Azoarcus sp. CIB: one gene and its partner. The protein of the gene in region 2 interacts with the protein of the main gene of each other region in a pairwise test. Links are inferred from orthologs where the notes say so. Each region holds a gene or a part of one and is shown on either strand. Other genes may lie near its edges. The genes, in order: hflC and ftsH.

The links.
Region 1: the proteins of ftsH (region 2) and hflC interact in binary tests that used the Escherichia coli proteins (3 or more experiments, as listed by UniProt). The link is inferred for Azoarcus sp. CIB from one-to-one orthologs.

What each region holds. Positions count from the first base shown.
Region 1 is NZ_CP011072.1:810,181-815,820, reverse strand. The notes cover bases 77-3,076. They hold hflC (protease modulator HflC), read right to left. Parts: upstream 2,018-3,076; coding sequence 1,136-2,017; downstream 77-1,135. Other genes in these bases: hflK (FtsH protease activity modulator HflK), read right to left, coding at 2,017-3,076; AzCIB_RS03615 (DUF2065 domain-containing protein), read right to left, coding at 946-1,131; AzCIB_RS03620 (ATP phosphoribosyltransferase regulatory subunit), read right to left, coding at 77-936. Also shown: more of AzCIB_RS03620, read right to left, coding at 1-76; more of hflK, read right to left, coding at 3,077-3,279; ribosome rescue GTPase HflX, read right to left, coding at 3,294-4,454; RNA chaperone Hfq, read right to left, coding at 4,490-4,735; ribosome biogenesis GTPase Der, read right to left, coding at 4,834-5,640.
Region 2 is NZ_CP011072.1:3,366,825-3,376,200, reverse strand. Bases 3,881-6,770 are described here. They hold ftsH (ATP-dependent zinc metalloprotease FtsH), read left to right. Parts: upstream 3,881-4,322; coding sequence 4,323-6,218; downstream 6,219-6,770. Other genes in these bases: folP (dihydropteroate synthase), read left to right, coding at 6,293-6,770; AzCIB_RS14925 (RlmE family RNA methyltransferase), read left to right, coding at 3,881-4,204. Outside these bases: carB (carbamoyl-phosphate synthase large subunit), read left to right, coding at 1-2,519; transcription elongation factor GreA, read left to right, coding at 2,516-2,992; AzCIB_RS14930 (YhbY family RNA-binding protein), read right to left, coding at 3,074-3,541; more of AzCIB_RS14925, read left to right, coding at 3,581-3,880; more of folP, read left to right, coding at 6,771-7,126; glmM (phosphoglucosamine mutase), read left to right, coding at 7,190-8,551; AzCIB_RS14905 (PstS family phosphate ABC transporter substrate-binding protein), read left to right, coding at 8,711-9,376. UniProt on the Escherichia coli protein: Acts as a processive, ATP-dependent zinc metallopeptidase for both cytoplasmic and membrane proteins. Plays a role in the quality control of integral membrane proteins.

The DNA of each region.
Region 1 (5,640 bases), 2.6 Mb from region 2 along the record:
CAGTTCGCGCAGATCGAGGCTGAATCCCGTCGCCGGCCTTGCACGGCCGAATGCCTGACCGATGCGGTCGTAGCGCCCGCCGAGCGCGAGCGCAGCGGGCGAGCCGCTGCCGTAGGCCGCGAACACCACTCCGTTGTGGTAGTGGTAGCCGCGCAGATCGGCAAGATCGAAACTGATCGGCAGGTCGGCGAGCGCGGCTGCGAGCGTGCTCAGATCGTCGAGCGCGGCGCGAATCTCGGGTTCGTCGGGCAGGCAGCGGCGCGCCTCGTCCAGCACTTCGGCGCCGCCATACAAGGTCGGCAGGGCGAGCAATGCCGTACGCGCCGGCTCGGCAACGTCGGCGAGCAGCTCGCGCAGGCCCGGCACGTCCTTCGCCTGCAGCAGATCGAAGAGCTCTTCCTCACGCTCCGGCAACATCCCGGCCCGAGCCGCGAGCACGCGGAACAGTCCGACATGGCCCAGGTCGATGCGGCTGGCCGGCACTTCGCCAAGGCGCATCACCTCGGAGAGCAGGCGCACGATCTCGATGTCAGCATCGATGCCGGCATGGCCGTATAGCTCGGCGCCCAGTTGCAGGGGCTCGCGCGTGGCGGTGAGCGTCGACGGCAGTGCGTGCAGCACGCTACCGCAGTAGCACAGCCGCGAAACCCCCTTGCGGTTCAGCAGGTGGGCGTCGATGCGGGCGACCTGCGGCGTCATGTCGGCACGCACGCCCATCGTCTTGCCCGACAGCTGATCGACCAGCTTGAAGGTGCGCAACCGGAGATCCTGGCCGGCGCCGGTCGTCAGCGACTCGAGATATTCGAGCAGCGGCGGCACGACCAGCTGATAGCCATGGCTGCGGAAGGCGTCGAGCAGGCGCCGGCGCAGGCGCTCGAGCTTTTCGGCCTCGGACGGCAGCGCGTCCTGGATGTGATCGGGAAGTACCCAGCGCATGATATTCAGTCAGGAAAACACGGCCAGCAACACCACGCCGATCAGCATCGAGGTCAGCCCGATGAAACGGATCTGACCGTCGGCCATGTGTGCGAGCCGTAAAAAAGTTTCGCGCCAGGCGGCTGGCGCGATAAAGGGCAGGAGGCCTTCGATCACCAGCATCAGTGCGAAGGCCATCAGCAGCTTGTTGCTCATGAGCTCAGTTCTTCTTGCCCCCGTTGGAATCCTTCATGTACCTGAAGAACTCGGAGCTCGGATCGACGACCATCACGTCGCTCTTGTTCGCGAAGCTTTCGCGGTACGCCTCCAGGCTGCGGTAGAAGGAATAGAACTCGGGGCTCTGGCCGTAGGCCTGGGCGTAGGTCGCGGTGGCCTTGGCGTCACCGACACCCTTGATCTGCTGTGCCTCGCGGTAGGCTTCGGCGACGATGACCTCGCGCTGGCGATCGGCGTCGGCGCGGATTTTCTCGGCGATCGCGCCACCCTCGGAACGCAGCTCGTTGGCGACGCGCTTGCGCTCCGCCTCCATGCGGCGATACACGGACTCGGACACTTCGAGCGGCAGGTCGACACGCTTCAGGCGGACGTCGAGGATCTGCACACCGATCTTGCGCGCGTCGAGGTCGGCACGGGTGCGCATGTCTTCCATGATCTTGTCGCGCGCGCCGGACACCACGTCATGGACGGTGCGGCGACCGAACTCCTCGCGCAGGCCGGCATTGACGGTCTGCAGCAGACGGGTGCGCGCGCGCGCCTCGTCGCCCGCGACCGAGACGTAGTAGAGCTGCGGATCGACGATACGCCACTTCACGAAGTGGTCGACCAGCACGTTCTTCTTCTCTGCGGTGATGAAGCGCTCGGGCTCCGGCGTATCCATCGTCAGGATACGGCGGTCGAAGTAGCGCACGTTCTGGATCATGGGCCACTTGAAGTTCAGCCCCGGCTTGTCGATGACTTCCTTGACCTCACCGAGCTGGAACACGACGGCGAACTGCCGTTGGTCCACGGTAAACAGCGTCATCGACGCGATTGCCGCAAGCAGCAGCAGCGCGCCGGCGAAAATCGGCAACTTGTCACGCATCAGCGCTCTCCCCGTTCACGGTCGCGGGCCATCAGGTCGCGGCTGCGTGATTCCATCGAACTATCGGCCCGCGGCGCGGGTGCGGGAGTGGCGGCGCCAGGCGCCGGCGCGGGACTCGCGTCGTGCGAGCCCTGGGTGCCCGCGGCCTGCATCAACTTGTCGAGCGGCATGAACAGGAGGTTGCCATTGCCCTTGGCATCGACCATGACCTTGCTGGTTTTCGACATGACTTGCTGCATCGTGTCGATATACAGGCGCTCGCGCGTCACTTCGGGAGCACGACGGTACTCCGTCAGGACCTGGGTGAAACGGCTCGCGTCGCCTTCGGCGTTCGCGATCACGCGGGACTGGTAGGCATTGGCCTCCTCGATGAGTCGCGAGGCCGTGCCGCGCGCACGCGGAATGACGTCGTTGGCGTAGCCCTCACCCTCGTTGCGCAGGCGTTCCCGGTCCTGGCCCGCCTTCACCGCATCGTCGAACGCGGCCTGCACCTGCTCGGGCGGCTGGGCGTTCTGCATCGTCACGCGGCTGATCTGGATACCCGTGTCGTAGCGGTCGAGGATCTTCTGGATCGCTTCGTGCGCGCTCGACGCCATCTGCTCGCGCCCTTCGTAGAGCACGAAGTCCATCTTGCTCATGCCGACGATCTCGCGCATCGCGGATTCGGCCGCATGCATCACCGACTCGTCCGCATAGCGGTTGTTGAACAGGTACTTCTCCGGGCTGGTCAGCACGTACTGCACCGCGAACTGGATGTTGATGATGTTCTCGTCGTCGGTGAGCATCAGGGCTTCGCGCAGCACCTTGTTGCGCTCGGAGCCGCGATAGCCGACCTCGACGGTGCGCACGCCGGTCAGGTCGACGACGTCGCTGCTCTCGATCGGATACGGCAGGCGCCAGCGCAGGCCCGGCTCGGTCGTCTCGACATAGCTTCCGAAGCGCAGGACGACCCCGCGCTGGTTCGCATCGACGATGTAGAAACCGCTGGCGAGCCAGATCACAGCGACGAGGCCCAGCAGCGCGCCGATGCCGCCGCCGAACTGTTTGAACGAGAGCTGCGGGAACTGCGGCCCGCCGCCATCGCCACCACCGCCGCCACGCGGCCCGCGCTTGCCGCCGAGCATGCCCGACAGCCGCTGGTTGAAATCACGCCACAGGTCCTCGAGGTCGGGCGGCCCCTGATTGCCCCCCTTCCTGTCGTCGCCGCGCTTGTCGTCGCCATTCCCCTGGTTGTTACCCCAGCGTGGATCGTTGAGAGACATTAGAACGCCTGTAATCACGTTTGAATTGGGTCTTTATCGGTGAAATCCGGCGCAATCCCGTCGGGATCGCCCGGCGCGTCCGTGACTGCGCTACGCGCTGCCTCGGCAAGGGCTTCGCGCAGCAGCCCAAGCCCTTCGCCAGTCCTGGCACTCAGAAAAACGCGCACGATCTTACCATACTCGTCCCGCTGAACCCCGGGCTCGGCGCGGGTCAGGTCGACCTTGTTCATGACCATGAACTGCGGCACGGCGCCCGCACCGATCTCGGCGAGAACCCCGTTCACGGCCTCGATCTGTGCCTCGCGGTCCTCGCTCGCCGAGTCTACGACGTGCAGCAGCAGGTCCGCGTTCGCGGTTTCCTCGAGCGTCGCGTGAAAAGCCGCGACGAGTGCGTGCGGCAGGTCGCGGATGAAGCCCACGGTGTCGGATAGCACGACGTTGCCACCCTCGCCCACGTAGAGCCGACGAGAGGTCGTGTCCAGCGTCGCGAAGAGCTGGTCGGCAGCATACGCGCCGGCCTTCGTCAGCGCGTTGAACAGCGTCGACTTGCCTGCGTTGGTGTACCCGACAAGCGACACCGACAGCACGTTGCGCCCTTCGCGCCCGCGCCGACGCACACGGCGCTGCTTCTCGATCTGGGCGAGGCGCTCCTTGAGCACCTTGACGCGCTTGCCGAGCAGGCGGCGGTCGGTCTCGAGCTGGGTCTCGCCCGGTCCGCGCAGGCCGATACCGCCCTTTTGGCGCTCCAGGTGGGTCCAGCCGCGCACGAGGCGCGTCGAGAGATGGTCGAGCTGCGCGAGTTCGACCTGCAGCTTGCCCTCGTGGCTTCTCGCGCGCTGCGCGAAGATATCGAGGATCAGGGCCGTGCGGTCGACGACGCGACACTGCAGCGTGCGTTCGAGGTTGCGCTGCTGCGCGGGCGACAGCGCGTGGTTGAAGATGACGAAATCGGCTTCGTGGGCGCGCAGCGTCTCGGCGATTTCGTCGACCTTGCCGCGCCCGGCGAAGAGCGCGGGATCGGGCCGCGCCCGCCGGCCGCCGACGACGGCCTCGACGCTGGCGCCGGCACTGAGCGCGAGCAGCTTGAGTTCGGAAAGGCGCTCGTCCAGCGCGCCCTGGTTCAGGTCGAGCTGGACGAGTACCGCGCGCTCACCGGCGTCGGGGCGCTCAAACATGGAGCAACTTGGCGTCCATGGGGCGCCGGCGGGAATCAGCTATTGCCGTCACCCGCGTCCTGTTGCTGGATGTTGACCGGACGCGCGGGCACGACGGTCGAGATCGCATGCTTGTACACCATCTGAGTGACGGTGTTCTTCAGCAGCACGACGTACTGGTCGAAGGATTCGATCTGGCCCTGCAGCTTGATGCCGTTGACCAGGTAGATCGCCACGGGGACATGCTCCCTGCGAAGGGTGTTCAGGAACGGGTCTTGTAGAAGTTGCCCTTTGTTGCTCATTTTCAAACCTCGAGGCTGCGTATTATTGTGAATGTAAAGGATTTCATGTTGCACTGCCACATTTGCACGAACAATCAATCCCGGTGTGGAGTTGGAAACTAGTCTTTTCCGATATACGGATTGTGCGAGGTGCGGAATTGTATCCGCAACGGCGTGCCCTGCAATTTGAACGCCTCCATGAACGTACGTTCCAGAAAGCGCACGTAGGACACGGGGACGTGGTCGAGCGCGGCGCCATGGATGACGACGATCGGCGGGTTGTTGCCGCCCTGGTGCGCGTAGCGCATCTTCGGACGGGAAATGCCGTGCCGCGGAGGCGCCTGCTTCGTGAGCGCAGCCTGCAGGGTCCGGGTCAGGCGGGGGGTCGACAGGTTCACCATCGCGGCCGCATAGGCGGAATCGACCGACTTCATGACCGCGGCCACGCCCGCGCCCTTGAGCGCTGAGATGTAGTGGAAGCGCGCGAAGGACAGGAAACCCAGCTTGTGTGCGATATCGCGCTTGATCAGTTCGCGGCGGTAGTCGTCGATGCTGTCCCACTTGTTCACCGCGACGACCAGGGCACGGCCCGAATCGAGGATGAAGCCGGCGATATGGGCGTCCTGGTCGGAGATATCCTGCGACGCGTCGAGCACCAGCACGACGACGTTGCATTGTTCGATCGCCTGCAGCGTCTTGATGACGGAGAACTTCTCGATGGCCTCGAAGATCTTGCCGCGGCGGCGCAGGCCGGCGGTGTCGATCAGCGTGTAATTGCGGCCGTCGCGCTCGAACGGGATTGCGATGGCGTCGCGCGTGGTGCCCGGCATGTCGAAGGCGATGACGCGCTCCTCGCCGATCAGGCTGTTCACGAGCGTGGACTTGCCGACGTTCGGGCGACCGACGATCGCGATGCGCGGCCCGTG
Region 2 (9,376 bases):
TCGACCCGATGGGCGTGCACACCGGCGACTCGATCACTGTCGCGCCGTCGCAGACGCTCACCGACAAGGAATACCAGATCCTGCGTAACGCCTCGATCGCGGTGTTGCGCGAAATCGGCGTCGACACGGGCGGTTCGAACGTCCAGTTCGCGATCAATCCCAAGGACGGTCGCATGATCGTCATCGAGATGAACCCGCGCGTGTCGCGCTCGTCCGCGCTCGCATCGAAGGCCACAGGTTTTCCGATCGCCAAGGTCGCGGCCAAGCTCGCCGTCGGCTACACGCTCGACGAGCTCAAGAATGACATCACCGGCGGTGCGACGCCGGCCTCGTTCGAGCCCTCGATCGATTATGTCGTCACCAAAATCCCGCGTTTCGCCTTCGAGAAGTTCCCGCAGGCGAACGACCGACTCACCACGCAGATGAAGTCGGTCGGCGAAGTCATGGCGATGGGCCGTACCTTCCAGGAGTCCTTCCAGAAGGCCCTGCGCGGGCTGGAAGTGGGGGTCTACGGTCTCGACGAGGTCGAGGCCGACCGTGCCGACCTCGAGCACGAACTCGCGAATCCCGGTCCCCAGCGCATCTGGTACGTTGGCCAGGCTTTCCGTGAAGGCTATACGCAGGAGCAGGTGTTCAACCTGACCAAGATCGATCCCTGGTTCCTCGCGCAGATCGAGGATATCGTCCTGACGGAGAAGGCCATCACCGGTCGCTCGCTGAAGGCGATCCAGGCGCCCGAACTGCGTGGACTCAAACGCAAGGGCTTCTCCGATCGCCGCATTGCGAAACTGCTCGGCGTGGATGAAACGGCCGTGCGCCTGCACCGTCACGCCAACGGAGTGCGACCCGTGTTCAAGCGCGTCGACACCTGCGCCGCCGAATTCGCGACCTCGACCGCCTACATGTACTCCTCCTATGAGGAAGAGTGCGAAGCGCGTCCGACCGACAAGAAGAAGATCATGGTCCTCGGCGGCGGCCCCAACCGCATCGGCCAAGGCATCGAGTTCGACTACTGCTGCGTCCACGCCGCGCTCGCCCTGCGCGAAGATGGTTACGAGACCATCATGGTCAACTGCAACCCCGAGACCGTCTCGACCGACTACGATACTTCCGATCGCCTGTACTTCGAACCGATCACGCTCGAGGACATTCTCGAGATCGTACATATCGAGAAGCCCGTCGGCGTCATCGTCCAGTTCGGCGGCCAGACGCCGCTCAAGCGTGCGCAGGCCCTGGAAGAGAACGGCGTGCCCATCATCGGCACGAGCCCGGACATGATCGATGCGGCCGAGGACCGCGAGCGCTTCCAGAAGTTGCTCAACGATCTCGGCCTCAAGCAACCGCCGAACCGTACCGCCCGTACCCCCGAGGCGGCCGTGCGGCTCGCGGCGGAGATCGGTTATCCGCTCGTCGTGCGTCCCAGCTACGTGCTCGGCGGCCGTGCGATGGAAATCGTGCATGAGCAGAAGGATCTCGAGCGCTACATGCGCGAGGCCGTGAAGGTCTCCAACGAGTCGCCGGTGCTGCTCGATCGCTTCCTCAACGACGCCACCGAGGTGGACGTCGATGCGCTGTCCGACGGCGAGCAGATCATCATCGGCGGCATCATGGAGCACATCGAACAGGCTGGCGTTCACTCCGGCGACTCGGCGTGCTCACTGCCACCGTACACGCTGTCGGCCAGACTGCAGGACGAACTGCGTCGGCAGACCGAGGCGATGGCGCGAGCGCTCAACGTCTGCGGCCTCATGAACGTCCAGTTCGCCATCCAGGGGGAAGGCGACGACGCGACCGTCTACGTGCTCGAAGTGAACCCGCGTGCGTCACGCACCGTGCCCTTCGTCTCCAAAGCCTGCGGCCTGCAGCTCGCGAAGGTCGCCGCCCGCTGCATGGCGGGGCAGAGCCTTGCCAGCCAGGGTGTCACCGGCGAAATCGTTCCGCCGTACTTCTCGGTCAAGGAAGCGGTGTTCCCGTTCGTCAAGTTCCCGGGCGTGGATACCATCCTCGGGCCAGAGATGAAATCCACGGGCGAAGTCATGGGGGTCGGCCGCAGTTTCGCGGAAGCGTTCGTGAAGTCGCAGCTCGCCGCTGGCGTGCGGCTGCCGCAATCGGGTACGGCATTCATCAGCGTGAAGCCGACCGACCGCGGTGGCGCCGTCGAAGTCGCGCGTGAGCTGAATGAACTCGGTTTCCGTATCGTCGCTACGCGGGGCACGGCTTCGGCGATCGAAACAGCGGGAATTCCCGTGAACGTCGTCAACAAGGTCACCGAAGGACGTCCGCACATCGTGGACATGATCAAGAACAATGAAGTGAGCATGGTCATTAACACCGTCGAGGAGAAGCGCCAGGCGATCGTCGACTCGCGGTCCATCCGTACGAGCGCGCTGGCAGCGAAGCTCACGGTGTTCACGACCATCGAGGGTGCCCGCGCCGCCTGCATGGGCATGCGCCACCTTGAAGGACTCGAGGTTTACGGCCTCCAGTCCCTGCACGCGGAACTGAACAAGCAATCATGAACAAGACTCCCCTTACCGTGAATGGTGCGGAAAAACTCCGCATCGAACTGCATCGCCTCAAGACCGTCGATCGTCCGAGCGTGATCGCGGCGATCGCCGAAGCGCGCTCGCACGGCGATCTCTCCGAAAACGCTGAATACGACGCGGCGAAGGAGCGTCAGGGCTTCGTCGAGGGCCGGATCAAGGAAGTCGAGGGAAAGATCGCGAACGCGCAGATTATCGATCCGCGCCTTCTCGATGCCGATGGGCGCTGTGTATTCGGCGCGACCGTGAACCTTGAGGACATGGAGTCAGGGAAGGCGGTCACCTACCAGATCGTCGGTGACGACGAGGCCGACATCAAGGAGAACAAGATTTCCATCAGTTCTCCAATCGCCCGCGCGCTGATCGGCAAGTACGCCGGCGACATCGCCGAGGTGCAGGCTCCAGGCGGCGTGCGTGAATACGAGATTATCGAAGTACTCTACATCTGAAAGCAAACGGGCCGGGAGCAATGCCCGGCCCGATATGCGATTCCGTAAAGGGTGGCATGTGCCCCCTGCTGCAATCCGAGATCACTTGTTGCCGAGCGGCCCGGACTTGCGAACGGGGCTTCTGGTGCGCTTTTCTGCCAGCCGTTTCTTGTCCGCGGCGGCCTTGATGAGCGCGGTGCGTCGCGCCGTGGCAGCGAATGCGCGGGCCGACTTGGCCTTGGCGGCTCGCGGCGTGTTTACCGCAGAGGCGGTCTTCGGCGACGCGGTCGCTTCCTCTTCGCGACGTTCGCGCCACACGACCAGGATCGTCCCAATGTGCTGCACCGGGGCAGCGCCGAGTTCCTCACAGATTGCCTGCATCAGCGCATCGCGGTCGCTGCGCTCGGTACCATGAACCTTGATCTTGATAAGCTCATGTGCCTGCAGGGAACGGTCGATCTCGCCCAGCACGGTCGGCGTGAGCCCGTTGCCCGCGACGCTGACAACCGGGTTCAGATGGTGGGCCGCGGCCCGCAATTCGCGGCGACGGGCAGGGGATAGTTCGATCATCGTTTTCTCAAATCTTTCAGGGGCATGGATTCTACTCCCATGACTAGGACCAAGACCAGCAAGGCATGGATGCACGAGCACGTGAACGACTCCTACGTGCAGCGTGCGAAGAGCGAAGGCTACCGTTCGCGTGCCGCGTACAAGCTGATGGAGATCGATGACAAGGACCATCTGCTGCGACCCGGCATGGTCGTTGTCGACCTCGGAGCCGCTCCGGGCTCCTGGACGCAGGTCGCACTGCAACGTGTCGGCAGGGGCGGGCGTGTGTTTGCGCTCGACCTGCTTCCGGTCGAGCCATTGTTCGGCATGGAGTTCATTCAGGGCGATTTTCAGGAAGATGCGGTGTTGGCCGAACTCGAAAACCGACTCGCGGGTGAGCCGGTCGACCTTGTACTTTCCGACATGGCCCCCAATATGTCGGGTATCGACACGGTGGACCAGGCGCGTTCCATCCATCTCGGCGAACTGGCTCTCGATTTCGCGGCACGGCATCTGAAACCTGGCGGAAATTTTCTTATCAAGGTGTTTCAGGGCGCCGGCTTCATGGAGTTCCGTAGCGAGATCCAGCGCCATTTCGCCTCGCTTCAGGTGCGCAAGCCGAAGGCCTCGCGAGACCGCAGCGCCGAGGTCTATCTCCTGGGTCTGAGGCGCAAGCCCGACTGAGCCGAACCTGCCGCATCGATTGGCTGTTTCGATCGTGACCATTGGTTTACGCAGTGGAACGTTCGCCACTAGAATGGGTCAATGTTTCGCTGCCCCCATGGGCTCATAAGGAAAGAAGTTGAATAATCTCTTCAAGAATCTCGCGATCTGGATGGTCATCGGCGTCGTCCTGATGACGGTGTTCAACCAGTTCAATTCGCGACAGGTCTCGACCAACACGATGGAATATTCCCAATTCCTCGAGGAGGCGAAGGCTGGGCGCATCGCGAAGGCGACGGTTGACGGTCGGCTCGTGCGTGCAACTACGCAGGAAGGCCGTCAGATCACGGTCTATACACCCGGGGTGCAGGACATCTGGATGGTGTCGGACCTGATCCGCGCCGGTGTTGCCGTCAATGCAAGCAAGCCCGAGGAAGAGCAGTCCTTCCTGATGAGCATCTTCGTGTCGTGGTTCCCGATGCTCCTGCTCATCGGCGTATGGGTGTTCTTCATGCGCCAGATGCAGGGGGGCGGGCGCGGCGGTGCGTTCTCGTTCGGCAAGTCGAAGGCCCGCATGCTCGACGAGTCGGCGAATTCGCTGAGCTTCGCGGACGTCGCCGGCTGTGACGAGGCGAAGGAAGAGGTGGCGGAACTCGTCGATTTCCTCCGTGATCCGTCCAAATTCCAGAAGCTCGGCGGACACATCCCGAAGGGTGTCCTGATGGTCGGTTCCCCCGGAACGGGCAAGACGCTGCTCGCGAAGGCCATCGCCGGCGAGGCTAAGGTTCCCTTCTTCTCGATCTCCGGTTCTGACTTCGTCGAAATGTTTGTCGGCGTTGGTGCAGCACGTGTGCGCGACATGTTCGAGCAGGCCAAGAAACACGCTCCGTGCATCATTTTCATCGACGAGATCGATGCCGTCGGTCGCCAGCGTGGCGCCGGCATGGGCGGCGGCAACGACGAGCGCGAACAGACGCTTAACCAGTTGCTGGTCGAGATGGACGGTTTCGAAGGGCAGACCGGCGTGATCGTGATCGCCGCCACCAACCGTCCCGACGTGCTTGACCCGGCGCTGCTTCGTCCCGGGCGCTTCGACCGCCAGGTCGTCGTGCCGCTGCCGGACATCCGCGGCCGCGAGCAGATCCTCAAGGTGCACATGCGCAAGGTGCCGATCGCGCCGGACGTCGAGCCGGTCGTTCTAGCGCGCGGCACACCCGGTTTCTCCGGCGCCGACCTTGCAAACCTCGTCAACGAGGCGGCACTTTTCGCGGCACGCGGGAGCAAGCGTCTGGTAGATATGGACGACTTCGAGCGCGCCAAGGACAAGATCATGATGGGCTCGGAGCGTCGCTCCATGGTCATGCCCGAAGAAGAGCGCCGCAACACCGCCTACCACGAGTCGGGTCATGCAGTGGTCGCCAAGCTGCTCGACAAGACCGACCCGGTGCATAAGGTCACCATCATCCCGCGTGGCCGCGCCTTGGGCGTGACGATGCAACTGCCGGAGACCGATCGCTACAGCCAAGATCGCGAGCGTTTGTTGCAGATGATCGCCGTGTTGTTCGGCGGCCGGATCTGCGAAGAGATCTTCATGAAGCAGATGACGACCGGGGCATCGAACGACTTCCAGCGCGCGACCGATCTTGCGCGCCGGATGGTGACCCAGTGGGGTATGTCGGACAACCTCGGCCCGATGGTGTATGGCGAGGAAGAAGGCGAGATCTTCCTCGGAAGGCAGGTCACCACTCACCGTAACGTATCGGAAGCCACGATGCAGAAGGTGGACGCGGAGATTCGTCGCATCATCGACCAGCAGTACGCTCTGGCGCGCCGTCTGATCGAGGAAAACAGCGACAAGATCGAGACGATGACGAAGGCGCTCCTCGAGTGGGAGACCCTGGATGCGGATCAAATCCAAGACATCATGATGGGTCAGCCCCCGCGCGCGCCGAAGCCGACGTCGCAGGCGGTCCGGAGCTCGCGCGACGACGATGCGCCTGGTGCAGCACCGACGGCGGCTGCGCCCGTCGCCTGATCCGATCAAGCCTTGACGCACCTCGAATTGGGCCGACGAGAGTCGGCCCGATTCTTTTTCAGGAGAAAGAGCTCATGGCGGTTCTCAAGTGCGGCCGGTTCGACATCGATCTCGAGCGCCCGCGCATCATGGCCATCATCAACACTACGCCGGACTCATTCAGCGGAGATGGGCTCGGCCACGACATCGATGCCGCCTTGCGGCGCTGCGAAAGTGCAGTCGCGGCCGGCGCGCATATCCTTGACATCGGTGGCGAATCGACTCGCCCAGGGTCCGACTCCGTCTCCGAGCAGGAGGAGCTCGACCGCGTCGTTCCCGTTGTCGAGCGCCTTGCCGACTGGCCGGTTCCTGTGTCCATCGACACGGTGAAGCCTGCGGTCATGCGTGCGTCCCTGGCTGCGGGTGCGAGTCTGATCAACGACATCAACGGATTCCGCGCGCCCGGGGCGATCGAGGCGGTGAGCGATTCCGATGCCGCCTTGTGCGTGATGCACATGCAGGGCGAACCGCGCAGCATGCAGGAGGCCCCTCACTACAACGACGTGGTGGGCGAGGTGATTGATTTTCTCGATCGACAAGTGCGCGCGCTGGAGGCTCAGGGGGTTGCCAGAGGGCGCATCCTGCTTGATCCCGGCTTTGGTTTCGGGAAGACGCTGGAACACAATCTCTCCCTAATGCGTGCGCTCGACTGCTTCCTTGAGACAGGTTATCCGCTGCTCATCGGTGTGTCGCGCAAGTCGATGTTGGGCGCCATTACCGGGCGTGCCGTTGCAGACCGGACCGTCGCAAGCGTCGCTGCCGCCCTGATTGCCATCGAACGCGGCGCACGTATTGTCCGCGTGCATGATGTGGCGCAGACGCGCGATGCAGTTGCCGTTTGGGAGGCGGTACGGTTCGGCGTGTCCTGATCGACAGCTGTCGTCGCGAACGCTGAGAATGCGATAATCCGGGTTTTGTAATCGGAAGCAGTCATGGCGCGTAAATATTTCGGTACTGACGGAGTCCGCGGCAAGGTCGGAGACTCCGCGATCACGCCTGATTTCGTGATGCGGCTCGGCTACGCAGCGGGTGTGACGATCGTCGGGCGGGAGCAATTGCCGCGCGGTGATCGGCCGGCGGTGCTGATCGGAAAGGACACCCGTATTTCCGGCTATATGCTCGAGGCCGCCCTGGAGGCGGGTTTTGCCGCCGCCGGAGTCGATGTGTTGCTCGCTGGACCGGTTCCGACGCCCGCCGTGGCTTACCTCACGCGCGCCCTGCGTTTGCAGGCTGGCGTCGTGATCTCCGCTTCGCACAACCCCTATTACGATAACGGCATCAAGTTCTTTTCGGCCGACGGAAGTAAGCTGCCCGACGCAGTCGAGATGGAGATCGAGGCGCGCGTGGACCAGCCGATGGGCTGCGCGGAGTCGGCCAGGCTCGGCAAGGCGAGGCGCATCGACGATGCCGCAGGCCGTTACGTGGAATTCTGCAAGAGCACCTTCCCGAACGAACTGGATCTGCGAGAGCTCAGGATCGTCCTCGATTGTGCCAATGGAGCGGCGTACCACATCGCACCGAGCGTATTTCACGAACTCGGGGCCGAAGTGGTTTCGGTCGGCGTAGAGCCCAACGGGCTCAACATCAACGAGCGCTGCGGGGCTACTTCGCCGGAGCACCTGCGTGCGGCGGTACTGGCCAACAAGGCGGATCTCGGTATCGCGCTCGACGGCGACGGCGATCGCGTGATGATGGTGGACGCGCGTGGCGAACTCTACGATGGCGACAAGCTGCTCTACGTGATCGCATCTGCGCAACGGGCGCGGGGACGTCTCGATGGCGTCGTGGGCACCCTCATGAGCAATCTTGGTTTCGAGCATGCGGTCGGGAGGCTGGGCGTCCCCTTCGCCCGGGCGAGGGTCGGCGACCGCTACGTGCTCGAGATGCTTCAGGAGAAGGGCTGGAAGCTGGGCGGAGAGAACTCGGGCCACATCATCTGTCTCGACCGGCACACCACCGGAGATGGCATCATTTCCGCCCTGCAAGTTCTAGCCGCCCTACTGCAGACGGGAAAGAGCCTTGCCGAAGCGTGCGCGGATCTCGTCTTCTATCCCCAGAAGTTGATCAACGTGAAGCTTCCGGCCGGATTCGACTGGCAGGCACATCAGGGCATCGCCTCTGCCGCCAAGGACGCCGAGTCACGCTTGGGAAGCCGTGGTCGTGTGCTGCTTCGTCCGTCGGGTACCGAACCGCTGCTGCGGGTCATGGTGGAAGGGCAGGACTGCGCCGAGGTCGAAGGCCTTGCGCGTGAGATCGCAGATTGCATCGAAAAAGCAACGAACGGCCACTGTTAAGCCCCGTATATGAACTGTCACATTCTTGAAATGTGCTGCAACTAAAGTGTGCGCACTTCGGGATGCATCCGCGTGGCAGATGCGATTTGTCGGGCCTGTCGGCTCCGCGCGCTGCATCCGGTTCGGACAATGATAGAGTTCATTCACTGGAGATTCACTATGTCGGGTTTCAAGCAGACTGCTCTCGCAGCCGCCGTCCTCGTGCTGGGAGCGCAGGCCGCGCATGCTCAGTCCCTGGTCAAGATCGACGGTTCGAGCACGGTGTTCCCGGTCACCGAGGCAGTCGCAGAGGACTTCCAGTCCTCCAAGAAAGGTGAAGTGAAGGTGACGGTCGGCATCTCCGGAACCGGAGGCGGTTTCAAGAAGTTCTGCCGCGGCGAAATCGACATTGCTGACGCCTCGCGTCCCATTCTGAAGAAGGAAATGGAAGCCTGCTCGCAAGCCGGCATCAAGTACATCGAGCTGCCGGTCGCTTTCGATGCCCTGACCGTCGTCGCGAACCCCAAGAATGCCTTCATCAAGCAGTTGTCGGTCGAGCAGCTCAAGAAGATGTGGGAGCCGGGCGCGCAGGGCGCCGTCACCAGCTGGAAACAGATCGATCCGTCCTTCCCTGATGCGCCGCTCAAGCTGTTTGGTGCCGGGTCGGATTCGGGTACCTTCGATTACTTCACGGAAGCGGTCGTCGGCAAAGCGAAGGCCTCTCGCGGCGACTACACGGCCTCCGAGGACGACAACGTGCTGGTACAGGGTGTCTCCCGCGACATCAACGCCATCGGCTACTTCGGTTATGCCTATTACGCGGAAAACCAGGGCAAGCTCAAGGCT